DNA from 3 places in the Yersinia enterocolitica subsp. enterocolitica genome. Region 3 is predicted to be linked to each of the others. Evidence: predicted binding sites of a transcription regulator. Region 3 holds the regulator's gene; each other region holds the start of a gene.

Region 1 (10,920 bases), 570 kb from region 3:
CAGAACGGCGGCGATGGACGATTTCACTGATTACCGCTAATAGTGGCACCTCCCACAGGATTGTTTCGCACCATAACCCAGTAATACGAATATCTAATTCACCGTCATTATCAGATACAGTGACTTGCTCGGGATTAAAACGAAAGGCCCGTAGCCAATTGAGATAGTCATTTTTAAAGAAGGGCAAACCGGAGAGATACTGATACTCATCATCGGTCAATGCCAATTGGCTCATCAATGTTATCTGGTGGCGGATTTCGTCGGCATACTCGCCCAGCAGCTCATCACCACGGCAGCGGAACTCAGCGGCAACGGTAATATGGCGATAACGATGAAACACTGCTTGTTGCATATGAAGTTTATATGCATCGGTATCAAGCAATGAAGTCAAAATCGGTGAGGCGTCTTGGGTCATGGCGCTATACAGCATCCTCGTAGGAGCATTTTCCACAGTCGGCAGAATCTAAAGTCGCAGAAGTATACCGGTATTATCCTGTTATTGAAGCCTCATCACACCATAAATTCTAATCCCAGGTCTAGGATTAAACGTGCCATAAGCGATAGAAAAGCTGTTTTGCTAAACGATCAATCCAATTAAGGTCAGTTTTTAGCTATTTAGATAATAAGGAGAAATTGTATTAAAATATATAGGGTTATTAATCTGAATAGAATATAGACAATAGTCACGAGTATATTCGAAATAACGTGAAACATCCGGCAAGCTTTCTCCTCTTGATAACATCAACTCTCCGTTTGGTTTTGAGCTAAATGTAATTAAAGTCGTGGGCATGCGAGGCGGCTCGAAAAAAGATCATTCAATGCACTATTTGCCGGATTAACACCGCCTCTTACCTAGGTTTTTTTTACAATTGTGATACATTGAAAAGACTATCTGAGTCTAAGGCGAAGTCGCTGGTAGCAGTACTTTGAAGCTAAACTTTAAGCGAAAACGACCATAAATACAGACTTGATAATCATATTCACTGATGACGTCAAAAGGGTTTCCATGACACAACAGCCACAAGTTAAATACCGTCACGATTATAAATCGCCGGATTACACTATCACCGATATCAATCTGGATTTCGCACTTGATGCGCAAAAAACGACAGTAACGGCGATCAGTCAGGTAAAACGTCAAACAGCAGACGTGACACCGTTGGTTTTAGATGGTGAGGATTTAACGCTTGTGAGTATCAGCGTTGACGGGCAAGCATGGCCGCATTACCAGCTACAGGATAATTCGCTGGTTATTGAGCAATTACCCGCTCATTTTACACTGACAATCGTCAATGATATTCACCCTGCAACTAACAGCGCACTTGAGGGGTTATATCTTTCCGGTGAGGCACTCTGTACCCAATGTGAAGCTGAAGGTTTCCGGCATATTACCTATTATTTAGATCGCCCTGATGTGTTGGCGCGTTTTACCACCCGCATTGTCGCTGATAAAGCACTTTATCCTTATTTACTCTCCAACGGTAACCGTGTGGGGCAGGGAGTTCTGGATGATGGCCGCCATTGGGTAAAATGGGAAGACCCGTTCCCAAAACCTTGTTACCTGTTTGCTTTGGTCGCCGGTGATTTTGATGTGTTGCGTGATAAGTTCATTACCCGCTCGGGGCGTGAAGTTGCACTGGAGTTGTTTGTTGATCGCGGTAACCTGGATCGTGCCGACTGGGCGATGACCTCATTGAAGAACTCCATGAAGTGGGATGAAACCCGTTTTGGTCTGGAGTATGACCTCGACATTTATATGATTGTGGCGGTTGATTTCTTCAATATGGGGGCCATGGAAAATAAAGGGTTGAATGTTTTCAATTCAAAATATGTTCTGGCAAAAGCAGAAACGGCGACAGATAAAGATTATCTGAACATTGAAGCGGTTATTGGTCATGAATATTTCCATAACTGGACGGGTAACCGAGTCACTTGCCGTGATTGGTTCCAATTAAGCCTGAAAGAAGGCTTAACAGTATTCAGAGATCAGGAATTCAGTTCTGATTTAGGCTCGCGGTCAGTTAATCGTATCGAAAACGTGCGAGTTATGCGTGCAGCGCAGTTTGCCGAAGATGCTAGCCCGATGGCTCATGCCATTCGCCCAGATAAAGTCATCGAGATGAACAACTTCTATACCTTAACGGTGTATGAGAAAGGGTCAGAAGTTATCCGCATGATGCATACTTTACTGGGTGAACAACAATTCCAAGCTGGCATGCAACTCTATTTTGAACGTCATGATGGCAGTGCGGCGACCTGTGATGATTTTGTGCAGGCAATGGAAGATGCATCTAATGTCGATCTGTCTTTATTCCGTCGCTGGTATAGCCAATCCGGTACACCAATATTGACGGTACGTGATGATTATGATGCTGAAAAACAGCAATATCATCTGCACGTTAGCCAGAAAACGTTGCCAACTGCTGATCAACCAGAAAAACTGCCATTGCATATTCCATTGGATATTGAGCTATATGACAGTAAAGGCAATGTGATTGCATTGCAGCGAAATGGTTTACCGGTTCATCATGTTCTGAATGTGACAGAGGCCGAACAGACCTTTACCTTTGATAATGTAGAGCACACTCCGATCCCGTCCCTGTTGCGGGAATTCTCTGCACCGGTCAAATTGGATTATACCTACAGCGATCAGCAACTCACGTTCCTCATGCAACATGCGCGCAATGAATTTTCCCGTTGGGATGCGGCACAAAGTTTGCTGGCAACCTATATCAAACTCAATGTTGCTAAATACCAACAAAAACAGCCGCTGAGTCTGCCTAATCACGTCGCTGATGCTTTCCGCGCCATATTACTTGATGAAAATCTTGATCCCGCGTTAGCGGCACAGATCCTGACATTGCCATCAGAAAATGAAATTGCGGAACTGTTTACCACAATTGATCCGCAAGCTATCAGTGCGGTACATGAGGCTATTACCCGCTGTCTGGCAAATGAGTTATCGGACGAATTATTGGCCGTCTATGTGGCGAATATAACTCCTGAATATCGTATTGAACACAGTGATATTGCCAAGCGGGCGTTACGCAATACCTGTCTGAATTATTTGGCGTTTGGTGATGCTGAGTTTGCAAATAAGCTTGTGTCTTCTCAATATCATCAAGCTGACAACATGACTGATTCGCTGGCAGCATTAGCAGCCGCAGTTGCTGCCCAGTTGCCTTGCCGTGATGAATTACTGGCGGCGTTTGATGTGCGTTGGAGTCATGATGGTTTGGTGATGGATAAATGGTTTGCGTTGCAAGCCACCAGCCCGGCGGTGGATGTTTTGGCGCAAGTACGAGCCTTGCTTAAACATCCGGCATTTAGTTTGAGTAATCCCAACCGTACTCGTTCGTTGATTGGTAGTTTTGCCTCCGGTAACCCGGCGGCATTCCATGCTACTGACGGCAGCGGCTATCAATTCCTGGTCGAAATACTCAGTGATTTGAATACCCGTAACCCGCAGGTTGCCGCTCGTTTGATTGAACCCTTGATTCGTTTGAAACGCTATGACTCAGGTCGTCAAACGTTGATGCGCCAGGCTTTGGAACAATTGAAAAAATTGGATAATTTATCCGGTGATTTATACGAAAAGATAACCAAAGCATTGGCCGCATAAATAGGTTGTTTGCATGATAAACAGAGGGCAGCGATGCTCTCTGCTTTTTTATCCCCTGAAATACCTTCAGTCTTTGCATGGCTTTACGTCGCAAACGTTTACTTTCCTGAGAGATGAATTTACCATTCCCGCATCAACGGCTAGTCACCGCTCGCTCAGGAGATTACATGTATTATCCACTCGTTAAAAAAGCACTATTTCAGCTTGATCCAGAACGTGCCCATGAATTCACTTTTCGCCAGCTAAAACGTCTTACCGGCACACCGCTTCAATTTTTGGTTAGCCAATCAGTGCCAACCAAACCTGTAAGCTGTATGGGCCTGTCATTCAAGAATCCATTAGGTTTGGCTGCGGGTTTGGATAAAGACGGCGAGTGTATTGATGCTCTTGGCGCGATGGGATTTGGTTTTATTGAAGTCGGAACGGTAACACCAAAGCCACAGTCAGGAAATGATAAACCAAGATTGTTTAGGATCGTCGAGGCTGAAGGCTTGATCAATCGTATGGGCTTTAATAATCATGGGGTTGATAACTTAATTGAAAACGTCAAGAAATCACATTTTGGCGGTATTTTAGGTATTAATATTGGCAAGAATAAAGATACGCCGGTAGAACAAGGCAAAGAAGATTACTTGATTTGTATGGATAAAGTTTATCCTTACGCCGGATATATCGCGATTAATATTTCATCACCCAACACCCCAGGATTACGATCTTTACAGTATGGTGAAGCGCTGGATGATTTATTAGCAGCAATTAAAAATAAACAAACTGAATTACATCAGCGTCATCATAAGTATGTTCCGGTGGCGGTAAAGATCGCCCCGGATCTTACTGAAGAAGAATTGATCCAAATAGCGGACAGTTTGGTTCGCCATAATATAGATGGCGTTATTGCTACTAATACCACTTTAGATCGTTCTCTCATTCAGGGATTAAATTATTGCGAACAAGCCGGTGGGTTAAGTGGCCGTCCATTGCAATTACGTAGTACTGAAGTGATTCGCCGTTTATCGCAAGAGCTGCAAGGCCGCTTACCTATTATCGGGGTGGGTGGAATTGACTCAGTCACGGCTGCGCGAGAAAAAATGGCTGCGGGAGCTTCATTGATTCAAATTTATTCCGGATTTATCTTCCGTGGGCCAGGTTTGATTAAGAATATCGTTACTCATATCTAATTATTTATCTTCATTATTGGCCGGGGGGTTTATTTATTCCTCCGGCTCGTCTATATTTTACCCCAATGGATTAAATATACATCAAAAGCCTTATACCCTAAATAATTTGAGTTGCAGGAAGGCGGCAACTGAGTAAATTCCGATGAGCTTACTCAGGTAAGTGATTCGGGTGAACGAAAGCAGCCAACGAACATGCAGCTTGAAGTATGACGGGTATATACGATTAAGTGCAATTTGATGGGTGAGAACTCAATTCTTGAGTCAATAATGTTGGTGAGCGTGGCGGGAAGGGTAAAATATGCGGATTAAACCAGACGATAAATGGCGTTGGTATTTTGATACCGAACATGACCGACTTATGTTGGATTTAGCCAATGGTATGATATTTCGCTCGCGCTTCCCGTCTAAAATGTTAACCCCTGATGCATTTGATGAGTCTGCATTTTGTGTCGACGATGCAGCGCTTTATTTTGAGTTTGAAGATCAATGCCGCCAAATTAAAATGGGGCATGAGCAACGTTCGGAATTGATATTAAATGCGTTGGTTGCTTTTCGTTTTCTTAAACCATTAATGCCCAAAAGCTGGTATTTTGCACAACAACCTAAAACGTGGCTGCCACAAAATGCAGAGCTGGCGACAGTAAAAGTATTGGAGACCGGTGAAGATATTAGTTTGTTAGTGGTTGAGTCTGGTGACACTGCCAGTTTGTGTTTATTAGCACAATCCCAGGTAGTATTAGCCGGGCGTCAGTTAGTATTGGGCGATGCGATAAAGATAATGAATGACCGCTTAATACCATTGGTTATCGAGAAACCTTATACCGCACCGGCCTTTAATCTTGACCGGGCGGTTTAGTTAATCAATTGCAGCTTATTTACCGCTAAGCGTAATATCTCCTTTAGGTATGCAACTGCAACAAAGAATCGTTCCGTCATTTCCAATAGCACTTTGTTTTAACGGTGCGACCTCGCCATTGATTAACGTAATTCTGCAACTGCCACATATTCCTGCCCGGCACGAGTAAGGAATGCGGATATTTTGTTGCTCCAACTGCTCCAATAATACCTGCTGATTATTCCCGTTAAAGCGAATGCCATTATATTCAATGGCTACGGCTTTGGATTTATCCTCTGGTGCCGCAAGGCTTTCAACTACCGCTCCAGCGCCATAAGGGCGCGGTGGCTTAGTTGACAGAACTTCTACTTCATCCCCAACCCGAATAATACCGCTGTTCCTGGCCACCATATTCTGACCAAAATCGATATCGCCATTCTCGGCGGTTCGGAATGTCTGTAGTGTTTGTAATGGCTCGCCGGTTGGATGCTTGCGACCGCGTTCAACACTGACCGTGGTTAATACGCAACGGCTACATGGCTTAACCAAATCAAAAGTAATATCGCCCACTCGGATAACTTGCCAACTGTCTTCAGCGAATGCACTGGCACCGGTCACCAGTAAATTAGGGCGAAACTGTTCTAGCTTAATACTGCCGGGGCAGCGTTGTTGCAACTCTTTAAATGAAGCTTCGTTAATTAGCAGATAAGGGAAACCATCCGCGAATGACAGCGGAATTTCCGGCATGGGTTTTACCCGCCGGGTTAATTCTGGCCCCAGCCAGCGTAATTGTACTTCTCTTTGAAAATAACCACTGAGCCAGTTGTTGATAGCAGCAGGGGCAATTAGCGCGGTAAAATGATTCCCCCAAACTTCTGTTGGTTCGGCATTGGCTAAAAAATCATTAAAGCGGATACTGGCACTCTCGCCGTCAGGGGCTGTGAGATATAAACCGTCTGACATTAAGGCGGGGGTAAACATCACCATCTTCGGATATTGGCGCGCAGTAATAAAAGTGCCATCCGGTTCGGTAATCATAAATACGCGGTCAAAGGCTAATCCACTGCTGCTGACTTGTGCATGAGAAAGCTGCAAGCCGCGCATGGATTTTACCGGATGAACATAAAGTCGGGAGAGGGTAATCACCATTGCCTCCGTGCGAGTATTAAATAAGAGGGAGCAACTTTATGACAAGCTGCTGGGATTAGCTATAATGCGCAACAATTTTCTTTTTGGTGATAGTGCGATATGAACTCTCTGTTTGCCAGCACGGCGCGTGGACTGGAAGAACTGTTAAAAAGCGAACTCGAAGCGTTGGGCGCTCACGACTGTAAAATAGTGCAGGGCGGGGTACATTTTCAGGGCGACGATCGACTCATGTACCAAAGCCTGCTGTGGAGCCGTTTGGCTTCGCGCATTTTGTTACCGCTCAATGATTTTAAAGTTTACAGCGATTTAGATTTGTACCTTGGGGTGCAGGCGATTGATTGGCCATCAATTTTTGGTGTGGATAAAACCTTTGCCGTGCATTTTAGCGGCGTGAATGACGAAATCCGCAATAGCCAGTATGGGGCATTAAAAGTTAAAGATGCCATCGTTGATAGCTTTACTCGTAAGCTGGATCAGCGCCCAACTGTAGCTAAACAACAGCCGGATATCCGGGTGAATGTGTTCCTGCAACGCGATATGGCCAGTGTGGCACTTGATCTCAGTGGTGAAGGTCTGCATCAGCGCGGCTATCGTGACCTTACCGGTCAGGCACCGCTGAAAGAAAATTTGGCTGCGGCGATTATTCAACGTTCTGGCTGGCAGTTGGGCACACCGATGGTCGATCCGATGTGTGGTTCCGGTACATTGCTGATTGAAGCTGCCATGATGGCATCTGACCGCGCCCCGGGGCTGCATCGTGAGCATTGGGGCTTTACCGCCTGGAATGCTTTTAACGAAGAGCTGTGGCGTGAATTAACCACCGAAGCGCAAGTTCGTGCGCGCCGTGGTTTGCAGGAGACGACCTCTCGCTTCTTTGGTTCTGATATTGATCGGCGGGTGATTGAGATGGCTCGAGCCAATGCCCGTCGCGCTGGGGTAGCAGAACTGATTACCTTTAATGCCAATGATGTCAGCAAATTGGTGAACCCATTACCGGAAGGGCCTGTAGGCACGGTTATCAGTAATCCACCTTACGGTGAGCGGTTGGACAGTGAGCCAGCATTGATTGCGTTGCATAATATGCTCGGTCGCATCATGAAAGCGTCATTTGGTGGCTGGCGTTTATCCCTGTTCAGTGCCTCGCCGGAATTACTGAGCTGTTTGCAATTGCGCGCAGAGCGCGAATTCAAAGCCAAGAATGGCCCGCTGGATTGTGTGCAGAAAAACTACCAATTAGCGGCAAATCCACAAGGTGCGACGGGCGTTCAGGTGGCTGAGGATTATGCTAACCGTCTGCGTAAGAATGTGAAAAAGCTGGATAAGTGGGCCAAGCAGCAGGGCATTGAATGTTACCGCTTGTATGATGCTGACTTACCGGATTACAACGTCGCGGTCGATCGTTATGGCAGCAAAGTGGTGGTGCAGGAATACGCGCCGCCGAAAACGATTGATGCACAAAAAGCGCGTCAGCGTCTGTTTGATGTGATTAATGCCACTTTGGCGGTGTTGAATTTGCCTTCTAACCAGTTGGTATTGAAAACTCGCGAACGGCAGAAAGGCAAAAACCAATACGAGAAATTGGCGCAGAAAGGCGAGTTCCTGCTGGTGAGTGAATATAATGCCAAGTTATGGGTTAACCTGACTGATTATCTCGATACTGGTTTGTTCCTTGACCACCGTATTGCCCGCCAGATGCTGGGTAAAATGAGCCAGGGTAAAGACTTCCTTAACCTGTTCGCTTATACCGGTACTGCCAGTGTTCATGCGGGTCTGGGGGGCGCGCGCAGTACCACTACAGTTGATATGTCGCGCACCTATTTGGAATGGGCGGAGAAAAACCTGCGAGCAAATGGTTTAACCGGCCAGCAGCACCGCTTGATTCAGGCCGATTGCCTCTCCTGGCTGAGTAACACCGATGAGCAATTCGATGTGATCTTCATTGATCCACCGACCTTCTCCAACTCCAAGCGTATGGAGACCACCTTTGATGTTCAACGCGATCATTTAGTGCTGATGAAAGAACTTAAACGGTTACTGCGCCGTAAGGGAACAATCATGTTCTCAAACAATAAGCGCGGTTTCCAGATGGATTTGGACGGGATAAAGGCGTTGGGATTGGAAGCGAAAGAGATCACTGCGCAAACACAATCTGAAGACTTTGCCCGCAATCGTCAAATCCACAACTGTTGGCTGGTGACTCACAGCCACGAGGAAAAGTAGAAACTATGTCGTTAATTAGCATGTCCGGTGCCTGGCTGTCGTTCAGCGATGCACCTTTATTAGATAATACTGAATTGCATATTGAGGCAAACGAACGTGTTTGTCTGGTGGGCCGCAATGGCGCGGGCAAATCCACCTTGCTGAAAATTCTGAGTAAAGAAGTGCCTTTGGATGATGGTCGGCTCATTTATGAGCAGGATTTAATTGTCGCGCGTTTGCAACAAGATCCACCGCGTAATGTGGCCGGTACGGTGTTTGACTTTGTCGCGGAAGGTGTTCAGGAGCAAGCCGAGCATTTGAAGGCTTACCATGCCACGCTGCATCAGGTTGAACTTGATCCGAGCGAAAAAAACCTCAATCGTCTGGCGGCATTGCAGGAAATTCTGGATCACCAGGGTTTATGGCAATTAGATAGCCGCATTCAGGAAGTGCTGAAACAGTTGGGTCTGAATGCAGATGCCGAGCTTTCCTCACTGTCTGGCGGTTGGTTGCGTAAAGCGGCATTAGGTCGCGCACTGGTTAGCTCGCCAAAAGTGCTGTTGCTGGATGAACCGACCAACCATTTAGATATTGAAACTATTAACTGGCTGGAAGGCTTCCTGAAAGAATTCCAAGGCAGCATTGTCTTTATTTCTCATGACCGTTCCTTTATTCGTGCGATGGCAACACGCATTGTCGATCTGGACCGCGGTAAATTGGTGTCATGGCCAGGTAATTACGAACTGTATCTTGCCAGCAAAGAAGAAGCGCTGCGGGTCGAAGAGCTGCAAAACGCTGAATTTGACCGCAAACTGGCGCAAGAAGAAGTGTGGATCCGCCAAGGCATCAAAGCACGACGTACCCGTAATGAGGGCCGTGTTCGCGCCCTGAAAGCACTGCGTATGGAGCGTTCACAACGCCGTGAAGTGATGGGTACGGCCAAGATGCAAGTGGAAGAAACCGTGCGTTCAGGCAAAATTGTCTTCGATCTGGAAAATGTTAATTATCAGGTCGGTGGCAAAGTTTTGGTGAAAGATTTCACCGCTCAAGTACAGCGCGGTGACAAAATTGCGCTGGTGGGGCCGAATGGTTGCGGTAAAACCACCTTGCTGAAACTGATGCTCGGTCAGCTTAAAGCCGATAGCGGTAAAGTCCATTGCGGTACCAAACTGGAAGTAGCCTATTTTGACCAGCATCGTGCAGAACTTGATCCAGAGCGCACGGTGATGGATAACCTGGCTGAAGGTAAGCAAGAAGTGATGGTCAATGGTCGTTCACGCCATGTTCTGGGCTACCTGCAAGACTTCTTGTTCCACCCGAAACGCGCTATGACCCCGGTAAAAGCGTTGTCTGGTGGTGAGCGTAACCGTCTGTTATTGGCTAAATTATTCCTTAAGCCAAGTAACTTGCTGATCCTCGATGAACCGACCAATGATCTGGATGTAGAAACACTGGAGTTGTTGGAAGAAATGGTTGATAGCTATCAGGGTACAGTATTGTTGGTTAGCCATGACCGTCAATTCGTTGATAACTCGGTAACAGAGTGCTGGATCTTTGAAGGTAATGGTCAAATCAGCAGCTTCGTCGGCGGCTATTATGATGCTCATCAGCAGCGCGCCGAGGCGAAACCTACTCGTCAAGTGGCGCCAAAAGTTGAAGAAACCAAAGTGGCTGCACCGGTAAAAAGCACGACTCCAGCGGCAAAACGCCCTGGCAAACTGAGCTATAACTTGCAACGTGAGTTGGATCAGTTACCGCAGCAATTAGAAAAACTGGAACATGAAATCGGTAAGTTACAGGCTGAGGTTAGCCATGCTGATTTCTTCTCCCGTCCACACGAAGAAACACAACAGGTTTTGAAGGCATTAGCCGATACGGAACAGGCATTAGAAGTGGCGTTTAGTCGTTGGGAAGAGCTGGAAGCTCAGAAAAACGGC
Region 2 (10,920 bases), 1.1 Mb from region 3:
TTGCATTTAGTGTCACAGTACCCAACTTATTGATGATGTTACTCGGAATGCTATTACGGCGCGGCGGCCTGATGGATGATCGGTTCTGCGATGGCGCGACCCGTGTGGTGTTCAATCTGGCGTTGCCCTGCCTGTTGTTTTTCAGTGTCGCCACCAATCACGTCAGCGTACTGGATAACTTGCCCTTGGTTATCTACGGTGCTGTCGGTACCTTGCTGACATTCCTACTGCTCGAGATTGCCGCCAAGTGGTTGGTAAAAGACCCAAGAGAGCGTGGTGTGTTCGTGCAGGGTGGTTTCAGAGCCAATACCGCGATTGTTGGCCTGGCATTTGCTATGACGGCTTATGGCGATGAAGGGGTTGCTCTGGGGTCAATGTATCTGACGGTGACGGTGATTTTATTTAATATGCTGTCAGTGATAACACTAACCCGCAGCTTACAGAGTGGGCAGGGCGGTAAAATCAGCAAAGTGGCACTGCTGCGCAGTATTGTGACTAACCCATTGATTATCGGTCTGGTATGCGGTTTAGCCTATGCTCAAACCCAGTTGCCTATTCCCCAGGTGATTGTTCAGACTGGCAGCTATATCTCAGCATTGGCACTGCCCTTGGCATTACTCTGCACCGGCGCGAGTCTTGATTGGCATGCGATGTTCCGTTCTTCTAATGTGGCGGCATTATCCTCGGTGGCAAAACTATTCATCGTGCCAATATTGATGACTTTAGGCGGCTTGCTGATGGGGTTCCGTGGTGCAACGTTAGGTATTATTTTTCTATTCTCCGCAACACCAACTGCCGCAGGTAGTTATGTCATGACCCGCGCGATGGGAGGAAATGCTACGCTGGCCGCAAATATCATCGCGATAACGACTGTCGGTTCATTTTTCACTACCGCGCTGGGGATTTACTTTTTACGTTCACTGGGTGTGATGTAAGTTTTCATTAACCGCTGGGAGAGAATTTATGGATGCGCTATGTCCGGTTTGTCAGAAAACAATGGCGGAAGTGAGTGGCCACTTTCATTGCTCTAGTTGTTATGGCAACTATCAGCAACAGGCTGAATGCCCTGATTGCGCTAAACCGCTACAAGTATTGAAAGCGTGTGGAGCTGTTGATTATTTTTGCCAGAATGGGCATGGGCTGATTTCAAAAAGCCGCGTTCGTTTTAGTTATCTGCCAATGGTCTAATACCAATCGGCAGATCTATTGGCTGTGGCAATAATAACGGCGCTCAGTTAGCGGCTTTACGCTGACGGGGCTTTTTTGCCACCTTGATTTGAGTGATTTCACTTTCCACCCAGCCATCTTGCAGTCGGGTGGTTAGCTTGTCGCCAGTATGCACTTGTTTCGTGGTTTTGAGTAAGCTGCCCTCTGGGGTCTGCGTTACGCTGTAGCCGCGGGCTAGTGTAGCCAATGGGCTGACCGCTTCCAATTGTGAGCAGGCGATGCCAAAACGTTGACGATAGCCATTCAACTGGCGCTCTAATGCCTGACGCAAGCGGTACTCCTGCTGTTGTACCCGCTGATTATAACGATGGATCTGCCCTTGCGGTTGAGCTTGAACCAGCCGTTGTTGCAGCCGTTCAGTGCGTCGACTTAATCGGCGAATTTGGTTTTGCGCGCTATCTTCCAGTCGGCGTTGTAATTTCAACAGCAGTGTTTGCTGACGGGCCAATCGCAAATGCGGGTGTTGCTGTTGCAGCCGATGCTCAAGGCGGGTGAGTTGCTGATGGCGCTGCGCCAGATAATAATCCATCGCCATTTCCATGCGCTGCTGCTGCCCCTGAATTTGCCGAACCAACTCTATTTGGTTGCGGCTGATCAGCTCGGCGGCGGCTGATGGGGTTGGGGCGCGTAAATCGGCAACGAAGTCCGCGATAGTGACATCAGTTTCATGGCCGACCGCACTGACAATGGGAATCCTGCTATTAAAAATAGCGCGGGCAACCCGCTCGTCATTAAAACTCCACAAGTCTTCCAACGAGCCGCCACCTCTCCCGACAATCAATACATCACATTCCCCCCGCAGATTTGCCAGTTGAATGGCTCGGACTATCTGCAATGGAGCATCAGCACCTTGCACTGCTGTCGGATAAATAATAACCGGAAGTGAAGGGTCACGGCGCTGCAAAACTTGTAAAACATCGTGCAGAGCAGCACCACTGGATGAAGTTATCACCCCCACCTGTTTGGCTGGGCTGGGCAGAGGTTGCTTGTGGCTTTGGTCGAAAAGCCCTTCAGCGGCCAGTTGCTGTTTAAGCTGTTCAAATTGCTGTTGCAGCAATCCGTCGCCAGCAGGTTGCATGCTTTCGGCAATTAATTGGTAGTCACCACGCGGTTCATACAGGGTGATCGATGCTCTGACCAACACTTGTTGGCCATTTTGTGGGCGAAAAGTGGTTCGACGATTGGTGTTACGGAACATCGCGCAGCGCACCTGCGCCCGATCGTCTTTTAAGGTGAAATACCAGTGACCCGACGAAGGCTGAGAGAAATTGGAAATCTCGGCAGTGAGCCAAATTTGGCCCATTTCCATTTCCAGCAGTTGTCGCACCGTCTGATTAAGGCGGCTGACAGTAAAAATTGATGACGCGGAAGATTGTGACATGTGACCTGGTTCAAATTTTAAAACAAGCACTTAATTGATCGATATTACCTGCCTCAAGCCGCTTGGCAAGAAAAATAGTGAGAAAGTGCTGGAGGCAACCGATTACGCTCTGTATAATGCCACGGCAATATTTTATCTTTTTACATTCACCTTGGTGAGATATTGCCCATGCTACGTATCGCGAAAGAAGCTCTAACATTTGACGACGTTCTCCTGGTTCCAGCCCACTCCACAGTCTTGCCTAATACGGCAGAACTTGGTACTCAACTGACTGCAACTATCCGCCTGAATATCCCTATGCTGTCCGCAGCAATGGATACCGTAACCGAAGCTCGTCTGGCCATTGCGCTGGCACAAGAGGGCGGTTTAGGTTTCATCCACAAAAATATGTCCATTGAGCGCCAGGCCGAAGAAGTCAGCCGCGTGAAAAAACACGAAAGTGGCGTTGTAACTGAGCCACAGACTGTTACCCCTACCACTACTCTCCGTCAGGTTAAAGAACTGACCGCCCGTAACGGTTTCGCCGGTTATCCGGTAGTGACCGAAGATTACGAGCTGGTTGGGATCATTACCGGCCGTGATGTTCGCTTTGTCACTGATCTGGACCAACCCGTGACTGCGGTGATGACACCGAAAGAGCGTTTGGTGACGGTCAAAGAAGGCGAAGCCCGCGAAGTTGTGCTGCAAAAAATGCATGAAAAACGTGTCGAGAAAGCTTTAGTCGTTGACGATAGCTTCCATCTGCGCGGCATGATTACCGTGAAAGATTTCCAAAAAGCAGAGCGCAAGCCAAACGCCTGTAAAGACGAGCATGGCCGCCTGCGCGTTGGTGCTGCTGTCGGTGCCGGTGCGGGTAATGAAGAGCGTATCGATGCTCTGGTCGCTGCTGGTGTTGATGTTTTACTTATCGACTCATCTCATGGTCATTCCGAAGGCGTTTTACAGCGCATTCGCGAAACGCGCGCTAAATATCCTAACCTGCAAATCGTTGGCGGTAACGTCGCAACAGGTGCAGGGGCTAAAGCCTTGGCTGATGCTGGTGTGAGCGCAGTTAAAGTCGGTATCGGCCCTGGTTCAATCTGTACTACACGTATTGTGACCGGTGTTGGTGTTCCTCAGATTACGGCGATTGCTGATGCGGTCGAAGCGCTGGAAGGTACTGGTATTCCGGTTATTGCCGATGGTGGTATTCGTTTCTCTGGCGATATTGCTAAAGCCATTGCGGCGGGTGCTTCATGTGTCATGGTCGGTTCTATGCTGGCAGGGACTGAAGAGTCTCCGGGCGAAATCGAACTGTATCAAGGCCGTTCATTCAAATCTTACCGCGGTATGGGATCACTGGGTGCGATGTCCAAAGGCTCTTCAGATCGCTACTTCCAAACCGATAATGCGGCCGATAAATTGGTACCAGAAGGTATCGAAGGGCGTGTGGCATACAAAGGTCTGCTGAAAGAGATTGTGCATCAACAAATGGGTGGCCTGCGTTCATGTATGGGGCTGACCGGCTGCGGCACTATCAATGAATTGCGCACCAAAGCTGAATTTGTTCGTATCAGCGGTGCAGGCATTCAAGAAAGCCATGTTCATGATGTTACCATCACCAAAGAATCACCAAACTACCGCATGGGCTAATTCCAGGGCTTAAACCGGCGAATGTGACTATCGTCCGCTGCTCGCATTGCTCATTGACTTGCTGTCAACTGCGCATGCTGTGCTGCGGGCGTTAGCCAACTTCTTGGTTCCGTCGACTGGAATGACCTATGAATAATAATGGTAACTCTCTAATTTTATTAATTATCTGTGGAATTTGCCGCACATGACAAAAAATATCCATAAACATCGCATTCTTATCCTCGATTTCGGCTCGCAATACACCCAACTGGTGGCGCGCCGTGTTCGTGAAATTGGTGTCTATTGTGAACTTTGGGCGTGGGATGTGACCGAAGACCAGATCCGCGAATTTAATCCAAGCGGCATCATTCTCTCCGGCGGCCCTGAAAGCACCACTGAACATGACAGCCCACGAGCGCCTGATTATGTGTTCACTGCTGGGGTTCCGGTGCTGGGTGTGTGCTATGGCATGCAAACCATGGCAATGCAGCTGGGCGGTAAAGTCGAAGGGTCAAACCAACGTGAATTCGGTTATGCGCAGGTTGAAATTAAAACTGACAGCGCGCTTATCCGTGATATCAAAGATGCCATCAATCCAGCCGGTGAAGCGGTGTTGGATGTTTGGATGAGTCATGGCGACAAGGTTACCGCGATCCCGTCTGACTTTGTCACCGTAGCCAGTACTGATACCTGCCCGTTTGCCATTATGGCTAACGAAGAAAAACGTTTTTATGGCGTGCAGTTCCACCCTGAAGTGACGCACACCAAGCAAGGTCAACGCCTGCTGGAGCGCTTTGTTCTGGATATCTGTGCTTGTGAAGCACTGTGGACCCCGGCCACCATTATTGAAGATGCTATCGTGCGTTTGCGTGAGCAAATTGGTGAAGACCACGTCATTCTTGGTCTGTCCGGTGGTGTTGACTCATCCGTGACCGCAATGCTGTTGCATCGTGCTATTGGTAAACGTCTGACTTGTGTGTTTGTTGATAACGGCCTGCTGCGTTTGAATGAAGCGGATCAGGTGTTGGAAATGTTCGGCGATAAATTCGGCCTGAACATTGTTCATGTGGCGGCAGAAGATCGTTTCCTGGCGGCACTGGCTGGTGCTGATGAACCAGAAGCCAAGCGTAAAATCATTGGTCGCGTGTTTGTTGAGTTATTTGACGAAGAAGCCTGTAAACAAGAACAGGTTAAATGGCTGGCGCAGGGCACTATCTACCCAGACGTGATTGAATCCGCTGCATCTGCCACCGGTAAAGCGCATGTGATTAAATCGCATCACAATGTGGGCGGCTTGCCTAAAGAGATGAAACTGGGTTTGGTTGAACCGCTGAAAGAGCTGTTTAAAGACGAAGTGCGTAAAATCGGCCTCGAACTTGGCCTGCCATACGACATGCTATATCGTCATCCATTCCCAGGCCCAGGTTTGGGTGTGCGCGTTCTCGGCGAAGTGAAAAAGGAATATTGTGATTTACTGCGCCGCGCGGATGCTATCTTTATCGAAGAGCTGCATAAAGCAGATCTGTACAATAAAGTCAGCCAGGCCTTTACCGTGTTCCTGCCAGTTCGTTCCGTCGGTGTGATGGGCGATGGTCGTAAATATGACTGGGTTGTCTCTCTGCGTGCGGTTGAAACTATTGATTTCATGACAGCACATTGGGCGCATTTGCCATATGACTTCCTGGGTCGTGTTTCAAACCGCATCATTAATGAAGTCAATGGTATTTCCCGAGTAGTTTACGATATTAGTGGTAAACCACCTGCAACAATTGAGTGGGAATAAGCTTCTAATAAGATATTGTTTCTAATCTAAATGAAGCCTCCGATATTTCGGAGGTTTTTTTATGTTGGTCATAAGAAAAATAGTAATTATGTTTTTATCTTTAAATATAAATAAAAAATGAATTAATTTTTCACAGGTTGTTCTTTTAAATTGTTTATGTGTGTGTGAGTATAAAAAAGTTAATTATTGCACATCGGGTCATGCAAAAAATAGCATGTTTCTGCTTACTTATTTTAAAAGGTGAAGCATGAATATCAATAATCAGCTAGATAAGGTGTTTTATGCATTGATTTTTATCTCATGCAGTTCAATGTCTAATCATTTTGATGAGGATAATGTCTGTTTTTACTCTAATGATGGCTATATCGAAAAAGGGGGGGCAAAGAAGTTTTGTGTGCCATATTATACTGAAGATGAGTGGTTATTTAGTCTGTGGAACAATAATATAGCCTCTATTAAAATACCATTAAATCTCCAGGTTGATGTCTTTAGCGATTTTTCATTTACGGGGAAATCGGCATCGTTTTATAAAAACACCAATTCTGCTGAGTTGGAAAAATACGGTTTGATATCTGATATAAGTTCCTATCGTGTTTTACCTAAAAAATTGTACTCCAGTAATAAGCGAATTATTTTTACCTATCATTCTCATCTGTTTCCAGAAAGGTATCTCAGCTACAATTATTATTTTAGCCGTGGACACAGTATTCTTTTAAGTAGAAAGGACCAACCTATAGATATCGACAGTCAAAGTTCCTCTGTCTTTTATAGTCATGCTGGGCAGATCATGACCGCTTTTGCTGGACAAGGATTTGATCGTAATCTCTATTGTTTGTTTCCGGCCGATCGTAGGAAGGGCAATTTAGCTGCTGATGTTACATTTAGCTATTGCGATATAGGAAATAAAGGGCAGGTTTGGCTCCCTCAAAAAATAAAAGATCAGACAGTGCTGGTTAATCAAGGCACGGGCACAGCCTTGTCATTAGATGAGCAGGGGTTTTATGTGAGTTTGCATCCACGATCCAATGTGATGAATCATCTGTTTGGCCGAGGAAACCAAAATTATCACTCGGAGATTGAAATTAACGAAAATACAATATGGTTTGATGAACCCTACATTGAGAATATGAAGTCATTTGCGGTAAGACCTTTCCTTCAATATAAAGAGACATTTGAAGCATTAAATGAGTCCGGCCATAGAGATGTTATAGTTAATCATTTAGATAAATCCGATGATATTAATATCTATTTGGGCGGAGATAAAATAGGTATGCATGTTTACTACAATGCAGAGACCAAATCTTTAATTTCTTATAATAAATACAGTGATGAACAGAAATTAAAAGAAGCATCATGCCTTTCATTAGTTAATAACCCTGTAGGGCAGGGACATGACTTACCACTCAACTTTACTTATAACCGCAGTAGTTACAGTGATAACGCTATTGAGTATCGCTGTGATAATGGTATTGCTTATAATAAATATACACATAGGTGGAATTTTCTAGCAGATGATCAATATCATTTTTTAGTTAATGGACATGAAAATAAAGTGCTGCACTTTTATATTAATGAAAACCCACAAAAGATAAATTTCAGAGGCGGCGTTATTGGCCCGAAAGTGGGTGAGCATATTGGCCAGGCGATTAATTTTAGTGATCGAAAACCACAGGATGCAATATTCATTAATAACCCGGCTTTAGCCCATATTCTTGAGATGGAAAAAGGCATTTGTGAGTTAAGTGCAACTCAAGATAAAAATAATACCCGGTGTGGCGGGACAAATACCCGTTGGTCTTCAACTGATTACCAAGTATTGAATACCGATCTCAGCCGTGACTATATCCCTTGGTTGTTATCACAAATAGCTAATAGGTTGCATATAAATGAATGGACTGATGAATTGGCGGCTTTCCTGCAAAAGGTTGAAGCGTTGGAGACGCTTTTCGAACAGAAGAGAAACCAGCCAGCTGATAAACCGGCATTAGAGCAAACAAAAACACTATTGGTCGAGTTTTTGCAGACTTATGGCTCAGATGAATACACCAAAATTTGGTATCAAGCCGCTTATCTCCTAAATCGAGTCGATGTATTAATCGAATGGGAGAATAACTCGCCACCATAGTTACAAAATGTGACGTGCATCACATTTAACTTTACCCTCTCATTGATGGATGTATAATCTTGACGAATCTTTACAACTAAACTAAATGTTTAACATATTTATCTTATAACTCACATCGCCATCAGGCGGGAAGTCCATTCATTACTAGTCAAGATTGCCACTGCCGCAGGGTGTTTCAGACGGCAGTTTAGCTCGCAGTAACCCACATCTGTTAACGCCATGCCGATAGCATGTCCATTTATTCAACAGATGAATACTGCGCGCGTGCTCTTTTGTGGAGAAAAAACATGTCGGTAACTCGCTCTGCGATACCCCAGCTGCGCGGTATTTCGCGTCGTCGCCTGCTAGGCTATGTCGGTGTCGGGCTGGTCAGCAGCCTGATGAACCCCCTCTCTTTGGATGCTTTCGCAGCATCAACTCAAACTTCGCCGCAGAACTTTGAAAGATTTATGTTGGTTTCCCGCACACTGACGGGTAAACGCCAGCTTAATGCGCAGGTTGGTCAGCGAATCTATCAAGTATTGCTCGGTAAAGTCGGTGGTTTTGACCAAAAACTCGCCTTATTGCAGCCTCTGCCCGCCGGTGAGCCTCATCAATGGCCGCCATTACAACAGCAGATTGCCCGGCAGATCTTGCAAGGTTGGTATGTGGGTGTCATTGGTGAAGGAACTGATGCAGCAGTTATCAGTTATGAAAATGCGTTGATGTTCGATGCGGTATCCGATGTGTTGGTTATTCGCTCTTATTGCCCGAATAAACCTGGATACTGGGCTGCAAAGCCTGATGTCGCCTTATAATTTTGGAGAATACATTTATGGCTGACACACTCAAGGCGGATATCGTCGTCATTGGTTCGGGCGTGGCTGGCGGCTTGGTTGCGCATCAATTGGCGATGGCTGGCAAATCAGTATTGGTGCTAGAAGCTGGCCCACGCCTTTCGCGCTGGGAGATTGTGGAAAACTTCCGCAATCAGCCCGACAAATCAGACAATATGGCACCTTACCCCTCAACTTCTTATGCCCCTCATCCTGAATCTAACCCTAATAATAACTATCTGATTCAAAAGGGTGAACACCCATACGATGTACAATATATTCGTGCGGTAGGGGGCACCACCTGGCATTGGGCGGCATCGGCCTGGCGTTTCCTGCCGAATGATTTCAAGCTAAAAACAATCTATGGCGTTGGGCGCGACTGGCCTATTGACTACGCAGCGCTGGAAAAGTGGTATTTACGCGCAGAGCAAGAGTTAGGGGTTTGGGGGCCGAGTGATGAAGATCTTGGCTCACCGCGCAGCGCACCTTATCCAATGGCACCGCTGCCACTGTCGTGGAATGAACAGCGTATTAAAACCGTGCTAAACAGTCACACTTTTAATGGCAGCCACTTTGATGTGGTGACCGAGCCGGTGGCCCGTAATAGCCGCCCTTATGATGGCCGTCCTACCTGTTGTGGCAACAATAACTGCATGCCAATTTGCCCGATAGGGGCGATGTATAACGCCATTACCCATGTAGAAAAAGCCGAGCTTGCAGGTGCTGTTATCCGCCCACAAGCCGTGGTGTATAAACTGGAAGTCAATGACCAGCAGCAGATCACCGCTGCCTTATTTAAGGATGCGCAGGGTAATGAGCATCGCGCTGAGGGTAAGTATTTTGTGCTGGCGGCCAATGGTATTGAAACGCCAAAGCTGATGCTGATGTCCACCAGTGATAAAAATCCGCTTGGTGTGGGAAATAGCTCCGATATGGTTGGGCGCAATCTGATGGATCACCCAGGCACCGGTGTGACCTTTATGGCTAATGAACCGTTGTGGCCGGGGCGTGGCCCGCAGGAAATGACCTCTTTGATTGGCTTCCGGGATGGTGCATTTCGATCCGAATATGCAGCGAAAAAGATTCATTTGTCTAACTTATCTCGCACTGATCAGGTCACGATTGAGTTACTCAAGCAGGGGGAATTGCAACTGGGGCCACAGTTGGATGCGAAGATCCGCGATCGGGCGGCGCGCTTTGTGCAGTTCGACAGTTTCCACGAAATTCTGCCACATGTAGAAAATCGCATTATTCCCAGCCCGACCGAGAAAGATGCCATCGGTATTCCGAAGCCAGAGTTTTACTATGCGATGGATGATTATGTGCGCAAAAGTGCGGTGCACACGCAGCAAGTTTATGCTGAGGCCGCCAGGTTGATGGGCGGTACAGAAGTGCAGTTCCATAATAATTTTGCCAATAATAATCATATTACGGGCACCACCATCATGGGTAATGACCCCAAAGATTCAGTAGTCGACAGTGATTGCCGCAGCCATGACCATAAGAATTTGTTTATCGCCAGCAGCAGTGTGATGCCCACTGTCGGTTCAGTGAACTGTACTTTGACGATTGCCGCGCTCTCTCTGCGCATTGCTGAAACACTTAAGGCCGAGGTGTAATATGAAAAAGCAAACCTTGGCTCACTCAATGAGATTCCTGTTTATCGCATTCGGATTAGCTGTAGCCGGATATGCCAGTGCAGATGCTAATTTAATTGCGCGTGGTGAATATCTGACTAAAGCCGCGGACTGTGTGGCGTGCCATACCACCAAAGAGGGTAAACCCTTTGCCGGTGGATTAGCCTTTAAAACCCCGATGGGCACCTTATATTCGCCGAATATCACACCCGATAAAGAAACCGGAATTGGCAGTTGGACCGATGAGGAGTTTTTGCGCGCACTGCATGAAGGCAAAGGCAAAAATGGCGAAAATCTCTACCCTGCATTCCCTTACACCTCGTATACCTTGCTGACCGATG
Region 3 (10,920 bases):
TAGGTGCTTCAGTGGCCCACAATGGCTGCTGTTTGACAGTGACTGAGGTTAATGGAAATCGAGTCAGTTTTGATTTAATGAAGGAAACGCTGCGTATTACCAATTTGGGTGATATTAAAGTAGGCGATGTAGTTAATCTGGAGCGGGCCGCTAAATTTAGTGATGAAATTGGCGGCCATCTTATGTCCGGTCATATTATTTGTACCGCTGAAATAGCCAAAATATATACCTCAGAAAATAACCGTCAGATCTGGTTTCGACTGCCCAGCGACGATTTAATGAAATATGTATTACACAAAGGCTTTATCGGTATTGATGGCATCAGTCTGACCATTGGCGAGGTGGTGGGTAACCGTTTTTGCGTTCATTTGATTCCGGAAACACTGGCGCGAACCACATTAGGTAAAAAGCGACTGGGGCATCGGGTGAATATTGAAATAGACCCCCAAACACAGGCTGTAGTGGATACCGTTGAGCGGGTATTGGCGCAACGCGAAATTGCTCCGGTAGCAGCAGCTGAAAAAGTCGCTCGCGTATAAAATAATAAAAGGCAGGGCTGATGTGCTCCTGCCTTTTTAAGTCTGTCTTTTTAAAAGAGTATCACGTTAGATATTAACGAGCGACCCGAATACCGCCTTCTACCCCATTGGGGCTGAATAATACCTGCCACAATTGAATATCTCTGGCGCGGAATGCACCGGCACAGGCATTCAGATAATAGCTAAACATCCGCTCAAATCGAGGCGAGTAATTCTCAGCTAATTTTGGCCATGCGGCTTGGAAACGTTCATACCAGGCCATCAATGTTCGGTCGTAATCGGCCCCGAAATTATGCCAATCTTCCATGATGAAATAAGGCTCGCTGGCCTTGGCAATATGTTGTACCGACGGCAAACACCCATTGGGGAAAATATACTTATTAATCCACGGGTCAACACTCAGGTCAGTACGATTAGCGCCGATGGTATGTAGCAGAAATAAACCGTCAGGTTTTAAATTACGTTTAACTATCTCAAAATAGGTGCTGTAATTTTTAGGCCCAACATGTTCGAACATTCCCACCGAGACAATACGATCGAATTGTTCATCCAGGTCGCGATAATCTTGCAGCAAAATAGTGACATCCAAACCTTCACAGCGTTTTTGTGCCAATTTTTGCTGTTCAGCTGAAATAGTGACACCTGAAACCGACACCCCGAAATGGCGCGCGGCGTAAGCGGCTAGCCCACCCCAGCCACAACCGATATCGAGCAGCTTCATACCCGGTGCTAATTGCAGCTTCTCACAGATCATCTGCAATTTATTTTCCTGCGCTTGTTCAAGGGTGGCCGCATCTTTCCAATAGGCGCAAGAATATTGCATATTGGGGTCGAGCATTAGGCTAAACAGATCATTACCGAGATCGTAATGTTCTTTGCCGACAATCCAAGCTCGTTTCTTCGATTGCAAATTGATAATACGTGCGGCAGCAATGCGTAAAGTATCTTTGAAATGGTGTGGAAGTTGATGCTCCAGACCAGCTCTGAGAACGCGCTGGAAGAAAATATCCAGCCGATCGCATTCCCACCAGCCATCCATATAACTCTCACCTAATGCCAAAGATCCTTCTTGTAATACCCGCTTAAAGAAGTCTGGATTATTAACTCTAATATCGAAGGGACGTGAGCCATTGATTTCAATATCAGCGCGGCTCAGCATTTCTTGTACAATGCGAAACCACGGATTTTCTTGAATACTCTGGTCTTCTATACAGGATGAACTCATAGCTTCTCCATCACTTTCTTCTGACTTATGACCCGCGATAAAAACTATATGCGCAGATACATACCAATAAAGTTGGTGTTTGGTATCCATTACGGACAGAGGAAGATTAAGAAGAAACCCTAATTTAGGGCTGCTCATCCATAAGAGTAAATGTGACGCAATCCACGCGTCCAGCAAGTGCTTAAGATAATGCTTTTTTTAAATGATATTATAATCGGTTAAACCGAGTATAGGCTTGCCGGGAAGCTTTCTCAATACTAAATCTTTCCCGGCCAAAATTTCACTTAGTGACTATTTTTACAAGGAATTATGACTCCACGCAATTATAGTCATTATTATTAGTATGGACTTTTTCTTTCCTCAACGCATAACAATGAATGCCATATCCCAATGCGGCTAAAGCTACCGTTGACAGCATCACAGTGACGGTTGCCAGCAAAGGTTGGCTGATATAGGCCGACACCATCATGCTGGCAATAAAACACAAGCCCAGTTGTAGTGTGTTTTGCAACGCTGCTGCTTTACCCGTACTGGCAGGAAAGGGCATTAATGCATTTGCTACGGTAATAGGGTAGCAGGCACCATTCACAAGCGCCATTAAGCAGAACGGAATAAGTAAGGTCACCAGTGTTGGCGTCGTCAGCGTTGCTATCAGATAAAGTGCAATCATACTGATAGCATAACCGGCCAACAGCCACGGCAGTAGGGTGTTACCCTTGATTCGACTCAATGCACTACGGCAACCAAATCCCCCCAGTAGAAAGGCTACTGTTTGTGGAACATAACTCAAACCAATGACATTCGGGCTATATCCCATATCACCTAAAATAAAAGGTGAACCCGTTAGCCAGGCAAAAAAAACCGGCACTGCATGCAGCAAACATCATCACGTTGCCGCTGAATACCGGAGACTTCAGTAACTGCCAGAAACTAATGGCGTTTTTGCTTCTATCTACGTTATCCGGCGCTGTTTTTTTCCGTTCCTTAAGCAAGGCGGTCGGAATCAGTAGCAGCAGGGTAATCGCCAATAGCACGACAAAAATTGAGCGCCAGCTGAAATGGTTTAATAACCAGGCACCCAGTAATGGCGCGAGCGCAGGGGATAACGCCACTAATGGCATAATGGTCGCAAATACTCGGTTGGCCTTGCCGTCGCGATAGCGATCGACCACTAAGGCTTGCCAGCTCACCGCAGCGGAACAGACCCCCACCGCCTGAATAAAGCGCAAAACCAATAACTGCGCCGCAGTTTCAACCCATAAAATCCCCAGGCAGCCGATAGCAAATAACCCTAACCCTGCTAACAGCACCGGTTTGCGGCCTATTTTGTCCGAAACGGGTCCCCAGATAAGTTGGGCGATCGCGAAACCCGCGAGAAAGATACTAAGGCTGGCGCTGATGGAGCCGGCGGAGGTTTGGAGTTCTTGTTGCATGGCACCAAAGGCGGGCAAATACATGTCAGTGGCCAGATACCCCAACATGCTCAAACCGGCCAGGTAGAACATGAAGCTCGATGTTGTTTTCATTGTTGTTTCTCATTATATCCTTCGTCCTTGAAACCGCAGGGGTGTTAGCTGCTCTTACTTACCCGCATCACTTATTGATATAAGCTCATCGGGATGTGTTCGTTTGCTGCCTGCCTGTGGTTCCAATGACTTTGGCTAAATTATAGTTTTTGCAGGTAAAACTTTTGTTATCGAAAATTAATTGCGGGGGCATTCTAACGACGCGATATTCTGTTGTGAAACGGTAATATTTGCGCCATGCTATCAAAAAAATTGATGTCAAAAATTCCGTTTAAAGGAAGCGCAAAACCATGTGGTCAGAATACTCATTAGATGTGGTGGATGCTGTTGCGCGCACCGGGAGTTTCAGCGCTGCTGCGCAAGAATTGCACCGCGTACCGTCTGCGATAAGTTATACCGTGCGTCAATTGGAGGAGTGGTTGGCTGTGCCGCTATTTGCGCGCCGCCATCGGGATGTAGAATTGACCGAAGCAGGCAAAGTTTTTATTAAAGAATCGCGTGATGTTATCAAAAAAATGAATGACACACGTCGTCAATGTCAACAAGTGGCGAATGGCTGGCGCGGGCAATTAAATATCGTGGTCGATAAAATTGTCAAACCTCAGCGAAGCCGCCGTTTAGTGCTGGATTTTTATCGCCATTTTCCCGATATCGAATTGCGGGTGCGTTATGAAGTCTTTAACGGCGTTTGGGATGCGCTGGCGGATGGGCAAGCGGATATGGCCATTGGTGCGACGCGTGCCATCCCGGTTGGCGGGCGGTTCGTCTTCCGTGACATGGGTTTTCTGACCTGGCATTGCGTAGTAAGTATCAATCACCCTTTAGCGCAGCTAACCGGGCCACTTAACGACGATCAGTTGCGGCCTTATCCCTCCCTCTGTTTAGAGGATACTGCGCGAAATTTGCCGAAACGAGATACCTGGACGTTGGATAACCAACAGCGATTAGTGGCACCGGATTGGGCGACGGGCATAGACTGTCTGTGTGAGGGGTTATGTATTGGCATGGTGCCCGCTCATATGGTATCGCCCCTGATTGCACAAGGGAAACTGGCAGCCTTAACACTCGCTGACCCCTTACCTGCTAGCCCGTGTTGCTTGACGTGGGAGCAGAATAACCATTCCCCGGCCTTAGCCTGGATGTTGGAATATTTGGGTGACAGTGTCACGTTAAATGATGAGTGGCTAAGAGATGCTAATGGCACGGATAATGAGCTTCGGCAGAATTAGCCGCCGGTAACAGGGCGCTACCGGCAGACTAAATGTTTAGCGATGATAACTGTGCTTAGCGACGATAATCGCGGAATGGGCCATCAGCAACAGAACGACGTTCGACTAGTTTTGGATGTACTTCAATGGTTTGAGGGTCTTCGCGTTTGCTGACAATTCTGTCGAGCAACATAGCAAAAGCCGTTTCACCCAATCGCTCTTTCGGCTGATGAATGGTGGTCAACGCCGGCGAGAAATAGCGCGCATTACGCACATTGTCATACCCGATCACCGAAATATCTTGTGGTACACGCAAACCTAATTCATCTGCGGCGCATATCGCGCCCATTGCCATAATATCGCCACCACAGAATACAGCAGTCGGACGATGCTTTTGTGTCAGAATTTGATGCATGGCTTTATAGCCGGATTCTGGCTCAAAATCACCTTGAACCACCCATTCTTCTCGCAGGGTGATGTTGGCCTCCTCTAATGCTTTTAGGAAGCCCTGATGGCGACCGCCACCGGTATTACGCGATAGCTGGCCGGGGATAGCCCCGATATCGCGGTGACCACGCTCAATAAGATAACGGCCAGCTAAATAACCGCCTTCGAATGCATTATCAATAATCGAATCGGTAAAATCGCCACGGGCGGTTCCCCAATCCATCACTACCATTGGAATATTGCGATAATCCTCTAACATTCCCAGTAGCTGTTCCGGATATTCAGAACACATCACCAATAAGCCATCAACACGCTTTTGTGCCAGCATCGCCAAATAGGCTTTTTGCTTGTCCAGATTATTATGAGAGTTACATAAAATCAGAGTGTAGCCTTTGCTATAACAGCTATTTTCAACCGCTTCGATCACTTCAGCAAAATAGGGGGCTTCGCTGGATGTCGCCAACAAGCCAATTGATTTAGTGTGATTAACTTTCAAACTGCGCGCCACAGCACTCGGTGAATAATGCAGTTCTTTAATGGCTGCCCACACAGCGGCCTTGGTGTTTTCGGCGACGAAACGAGTTTTGTTGATAACGTGCGAAACGGTGGTAGTAGACACACCCGCGTGTTTGGCCACATCTTTAATCGTTGCCATAAAAAGAATGACTCCTAAGCTCACCTGTTACAGCAGGTAAGTATTATGTTAATCGTTTGCCTGCATGACTCGAACACCGCTCAGACAGAAACAAGATAGTAGGCTGGAGAGCTAAGTCAGATGGTCGTCTGAGAGTATTTATTAGACGTTATTAGTCGGCATACAGTTATGAACTGCGAATTTTGGCTGATCTGGAGGAAAAGTGGAAGAGGTAATCAATGTTATAAAGTGCGTAATGGGCACAAGATTTTTTTTCTTAACTGTGGGAAAATAATTTAACGCACTAACTATGTGCCTTTACCCTACTAAAATAAACCGGCTGAGGAGTTCTTATGGATACCAATCTGAAAATGTCGCTGATTACGACTGTTGGTGCACTGGCGATGATTATTGCCTTTAGCTTCGTGGCGGTCATGAATTAATTAAGCCGCGTGCCGGTGTGAAGTGATAAGTAGGGCGGTTAACCCGCCCTTAATTATTTCTGTTGGTAATATGATTACCCGGCGTCTTTTGCTTCTTGTCTTATCAGGCTAAGTTTTTCTCAACGAAAGACCAATTCACCAGCGCCCAGAAATTCTCCAGATATTTTGGTCGCGCATTACGATAATCAATATAGTAAGCGTGCTCCCATACATCCACAGTTAACAATGGCTTATCAGCGGTCGTCAGCGGTGTCGCCGCATTTGATGTGCTGACAATAGCTAACGTGCCATCCGTTTTTTTGACCAGCCAGGTCCAGCCCGCGCCAAAGTTTTTTACCGCCGCATCAGTAAATTGCGCTTTAAATTCAGCAAAAGATCCAAAGGATTGATTAATGGCATCGGCGACTTTTCCTGTCGGCTCGCCGCCGCCATTAGGTGATAAACAGTGCCAGTAAAAGGTGTGGTTCCAAACTTGAGCTGCATTGTTAAAAATACCGCCACTGGAGGTTTTGACAATCTCCTCCAAGGATTTACCTGCAAACTCAGTATCCTTGATCAGGTTATTGAGGTTTACCACATAGGTGTTGTGGTGCTTGCCGTAATGGTATTCCAGCGTTTCAGCAGAAATGTGCGGTTCCAGTGCATTTTGTGCATAAGGTAATGCCGGTAATTCAAAAGACATAGCTCTCTCCTTTCGGGGTTGCTCAGGGTGTTTGCTCCTCAAATCCGAACGTTAGCTCACTAAGATGTGGTGAGGAGCGGTTAAAATCGTAATTGTTGTATTTTTATTGTGGGCATTAATTTTAACAACTTTTAACAGGAATGACAGGCATAACCATATTATTTGATGGGATATTGGCTGGTTGAAGTTTGACAGGTATGTTTGACAGGTATACAAGCACCCGATAGGGCTACCGGGTGCGGTGCTTGGTTTAGCGGATAGTTTTCGGTGTCACAACACGACGAGCGCCGACATAATGATCTTGCCAGTAGTCGTTGTCTAGCATGCTGATACGAATTTCTTCACCGGTGCGTGGTGACTGAATAAATTTGCCGTTGCCTAAATAAACGCCGACATGATCAGCAACACCGCGATTAGCAATATTGAAGAACACTAAATCACCACTTTCTAATTCAGCGCGTTTAACCGGTGCTGCATCGCGCAAATGATACATTTCATTAGCAGTACGTGGCATTTTTATTCTGATGACATCTTTATAGGCGTAGTAAATAAGCCCGCTGCAATCAAAACCGGTATTAGGGGAGGTGCCACCCCAGCGATAAGGTTTCCCTACTTGCTTCATCAGTTTGCTCATTGCGGTCTGTTTAGCATGCTGATAGCGCTTTTTATGCGCAGGGCTGAGTTTTATTTTACTATTTGCTACTAATTCGGTCGCGGCTTTACCTTGGGTTTTATTGCGATGGCGACCGTAAGCCACTTTTTCGGTTTTTTTAACTGCCGCTTTTTTATTGCTAGCAGTTTTAATATTCGTTTTTTTGCTACTAGTGACTTTTGGGCTGGTAGGTTTGCTGACTTCCTGTGCCTTTTTCTTAATGGTTTTGCTGGCGGTAGCTGCCGTTTTCTTTTTATCGTTGTTGGTCGCTATTTTATTTGTCACATTTTTACTATTGGTTTTGTTGTTATCAATTTTGGCTTTTTTAGTATTTTTATCAGCTTTACGCTTTTTACGGTCATCAGGACTGGCCTGACTGACTTGGCCTTTTTTTTGCTCAGCCGAGACGTGAGCCTGCGGCGACGCATGTGCGAGGTTTAGAAATAGCTGGGTAAACAGCAGCACAAACAGCGTAAGTATTAAACGCATAATAACGCTACCAACCTTGGCCCTGAAATGAAGATGAAGAGTCACAGTATTGCCGAAACTCCGGATATAAAAAAGCGGAGAGCTACAGGATTTTAGTCGATATTGTGAGAAAACGTTAATGGCGTCGCAATTGTCGTTTTTTCACACGGCTAATGAACTTAAATCAACCATACGTCAACGAGTTAGTCGACCCGAATTTCTGGTATCCCTCAGTGAAGATAATAATGAAGAGAAGGGATCAAAAATGTTATTCTAAATGCACATATTTGTAGCTGATAATATAATCCACAACTAACCGAGTAAAACCCCTGCAAAAGATGGCGTTTTATTCCAGTGGTGACAGTCGCTACAATAGGCTGGACGCAATAATAAAATAGCCCTAATGGATAGGTTCTAAGTATTGTAGCCACTAAATGGCTTGAGGAAGCAAGAAATGACGACGATTGATAAAATTCAGCGCCAGATAGCAGAAAACCCCATCCTGCTTTACATGAAGGGCTCACCAAAACTGCCAAACTGCGGTTTCTCTGCTCAGGCTGTACAGGCGCTATCTGCTTGTGGCGAACGCTTTGCTTACGTTGATATTTTGCAGAATCCAGATATCCGTGCTGAGCTGCCAAAATACGCTAACTGGCCAACTTTCCCACAACTGTGGGTTGACGGCGAATTGGTGGGCGGTTGCGACATCCTGATGGAAATGTATCAGCGTGGTGAACTGCAACAACTGTTGAAAGAGACGGCAGATAAATACCGTACTGAAGAAGAAAAACCTGCAGCAGAGTAATGAGCTGCCAGCTTAGGTAATAAATAAAAAGGCAGCTACTTAAGCTGCCTGAGGTTATTGACAAAGTGCCCGCAGCGGTGAAAACAGGTAGATCATAAAGACGCCGTAAAATCGTCCCTGATGGCTCGAGCCGCGCCGTCCGTGGCGCGGACGCTTTACTCTTCTACCTGTCCTCACCTTGCAAGATCGAGTCGTTGGGGTTTGTCAGCAGTCTGAGGTGGCTCGCAGGCCACCTTTTTTAATAGTGAATTTGCAATTATTGACTTGAGTTAGGTTACTCAGATTCACCCGCCGGTACCGGCCAGCCACCCAATTTCTTCCAACGATTGACCAACTCACAGAATAATTTCGCCGTTTGCATTGTATCGTACAAAGCAGAGTGAGCCTGGCTGCTATCAAACGGAATACCTGCCGTCAGGCAAGCTTTTGCCAATACGGTTTGCCCCAGAACCAGCCCACTAAGTGCTGCGGTGTCGAAAGTGGCAAATGGGTGGAACGGGTTACGCTTCAAGCTGGCGCGTTCAGCCGCGGCCATCACAAAGCTGTGATCAAAATGAGCATTATGCGCGACGATAATGGCGCGGTTACAGCCTTGTTCTTTCAACCCTTTGCGCACAGCTTTGAAAATAGCATGTAACGCATCATGTTCACTCACTGCACCACGTAATGGATTGGTGGGGTCTATTCCATTAAATGCCAGCGCTTCGGGTTCCAGATTGGCACCTTCGAACGGATCTACATGAAAATGTAGCGTTTCATCAGGCAGCAGCCAACCGTCCTTGTTCATTTGCAAAGTGACGGCAGCAATCTCTAATAATGCGTCAGTTTGAGCATTAAAACCGGCGGTTTCTACATCAATTACTACGGGATAATACCCACGAAAACGGCCACTCAGGGCGTTAAGGTCACTTTTATCTGCCATCAGTTTCTTATCTTCATCGAATTCAGCACGCATTATGTCAAATTTTGGCGTGGGATGCAGGGGGATATCGCGATGAGAAAAAAGGCACCTTGCAGGTGCCTTCTTGCTAATCAGTTTCCGAGGCCGTGTCCGGCACTTTTATTCTCGATTAGCTCTATTTTGTAACCGTCTGGATCTTCGACAAAAGCAATAACCGTGTTACCGCCCTTGACCGGGCCTGCTTCACGGGTCACTTTGCCACCAGCATTGCGAATTTGGTCGCAGGTGGCGGCAACATCATCCACCCCCAAAGCCAAATGACCGAATGCCGTTCCCATCTCGTAACTGTCTACGCCCCAGTTATAGGTCAACTCGATCACTGAGCCTTCGCTCTCATCGCTGTAGCCGACGAATGCCAGTGAGTATTTATATTCGGTATTTTCACTGGTACGCAGCAAACGCATCCCTAATACCTTGGTGTAGAAATCGATGGAACGTTGCAGGTCACCGACGCGGATCATGGTATGGAGTAGGCGCATAATACCCTCTGTTGATATGTTGCCTGAATTGTGGGCAAGAGTGAATGAAACCAAGTTTAAGTATAGCCTTGGTAATTAAATCAGTTCAATGGGTTACAGAAAATGAATAGACTGCAAATGATAACGGCCAGGCATATTGCCTGACCGTGAGCAGAGAAATTGATTCACAACTAAGCAAGATTTACAGCTTTGGATAGTCGGTATAGCCCTTAGCGCCACCCCCGTAGAAGGTTTCACCGTCAGGCTCATTCAGTGGCGCATTTTGCTGCAAACGCTCAACCAGATCCGGGTTGGAAATATAGCTGCGGCCAAAGGCAACGGCATCAATAAATCCTTTCTCAATCAGGTTTTCGGCTTTTTCTGCGGTATAAGCACCTGCGCCGATAATCACCCCTTTGAAGCGGGCACGCACAGCATCGCGGAATGCATCCGAATAAGGTTTACCGCCAGCCCAGTCTGGCTCGGAAATGTGCAGATAAGCAATATGGCGTTTGTTTAATTCTTCAATCAGATACAGCGCCGCTTCTTCCTGATCTTCACCATTATCCAAACCATTGAATGGGCCTAAAGGTGAAATACGGATACCAATATGCTCAGCGCCCCATTCAGCCGCTGTGGCATCAACCACTTCTAAGGTCAGGCGAGTTCGGTTTTCAATGCTGCCACCGTATTGGTCAGTACGCTGGTTTGATGCCGGAGACATAAATTGATGTAATAAATAGCCGTGGGCCGCATGCAATTCAATATAATCAAACCCAGCCTCACGGGCATTGGCTGTTGCCTGGCGGAAATCATTAATGATGCCAGGGATCTCTTCTGTTTCCAGTGCGCGCGGCGTAGAGCAGGGAACA

The links. Region 3 encodes PurR, which represses purine synthesis genes. Its sites were predicted from a motif close to CANGCAAACGTTTGCNTG; they were not measured.
Positions count from the first base shown of each region.
Region 1: the regulator PurR is predicted to act here: its motif matches at 3,710-3,727, upstream of pyrD (quinone-dependent dihydroorotate dehydrogenase).
Region 2: the regulator PurR is predicted to act here: its motif matches at 2,700-2,717, upstream of guaB (IMP dehydrogenase).

Region 1 is NZ_LR590469.1:1,516,355-1,527,274, reverse strand. Features, by position in the region: gene pncB (nicotinate phosphoribosyltransferase) at 1-415, opposite strand, end outside; gene pepN (aminopeptidase N) at 1,007-3,622, shown strand; gene pyrD (quinone-dependent dihydroorotate dehydrogenase) at 3,790-4,800, shown strand; gene FGL26_RS07300 (cell division protein ZapC) at 5,099-5,656, shown strand; gene FGL26_RS07295 (YcbX family protein) at 5,672-6,784, opposite strand; gene rlmKL (bifunctional 23S rRNA (guanine(2069)-N(7))-methyltransferase RlmK/23S rRNA (guanine(2445)-N(2))-methyltransferase RlmL) at 6,884-9,004, shown strand; gene FGL26_RS07285 (ABC transporter ATP-binding protein) at 9,010-10,920, shown strand, end outside.
Region 2 is NZ_LR590469.1:2,090,818-2,101,737, reverse strand. Features, by position in the region: gene FGL26_RS09935 (AEC family transporter) at 1-935, shown strand, start outside; gene FGL26_RS09930 (zinc ribbon domain-containing protein) at 964-1,188, shown strand; gene xseA (exodeoxyribonuclease VII large subunit) at 1,232-2,608, opposite strand; gene guaB (IMP dehydrogenase) at 2,777-4,240, shown strand; gene guaA (glutamine-hydrolyzing GMP synthase) at 4,425-6,002, shown strand; gene FGL26_RS09905 (hypothetical protein) at 6,250-8,127, shown strand; gene FGL26_RS09900 (sugar dehydrogenase complex small subunit) at 8,415-8,924, shown strand; gene FGL26_RS09895 (GMC family oxidoreductase) at 8,942-10,561, shown strand; gene FGL26_RS09890 (c-type cytochrome) at 10,563-10,920, shown strand, end outside.
Region 3 is NZ_LR590469.1:947,670-958,589, forward strand. Features, by position in the region: gene FGL26_RS04410 (riboflavin synthase) at 1-539, shown strand, start outside; gene cfa (cyclopropane fatty acyl phospholipid synthase) at 613-1,764, opposite strand; partial or broken gene punC (purine nucleoside transporter PunC) at 2,072-3,290, opposite strand; gene punR (DNA-binding transcriptional activator PunR) at 3,581-4,519, shown strand; gene purR (HTH-type transcriptional repressor PurR) at 4,575-5,600, opposite strand; gene cydH (cytochrome bd-I oxidase subunit CydH) at 5,933-6,022, shown strand; gene sodB (superoxide dismutase [Fe]) at 6,126-6,704, opposite strand; gene FGL26_RS04445 (C40 family peptidase) at 6,955-7,845, opposite strand; gene FGL26_RS04450 (Grx4 family monothiol glutaredoxin) at 8,279-8,629, shown strand; gene rnt (ribonuclease T) at 8,904-9,551, opposite strand; gene gloA (lactoylglutathione lyase) at 9,662-10,069, opposite strand; gene nemA (alkene reductase) at 10,251-10,920, opposite strand, start outside.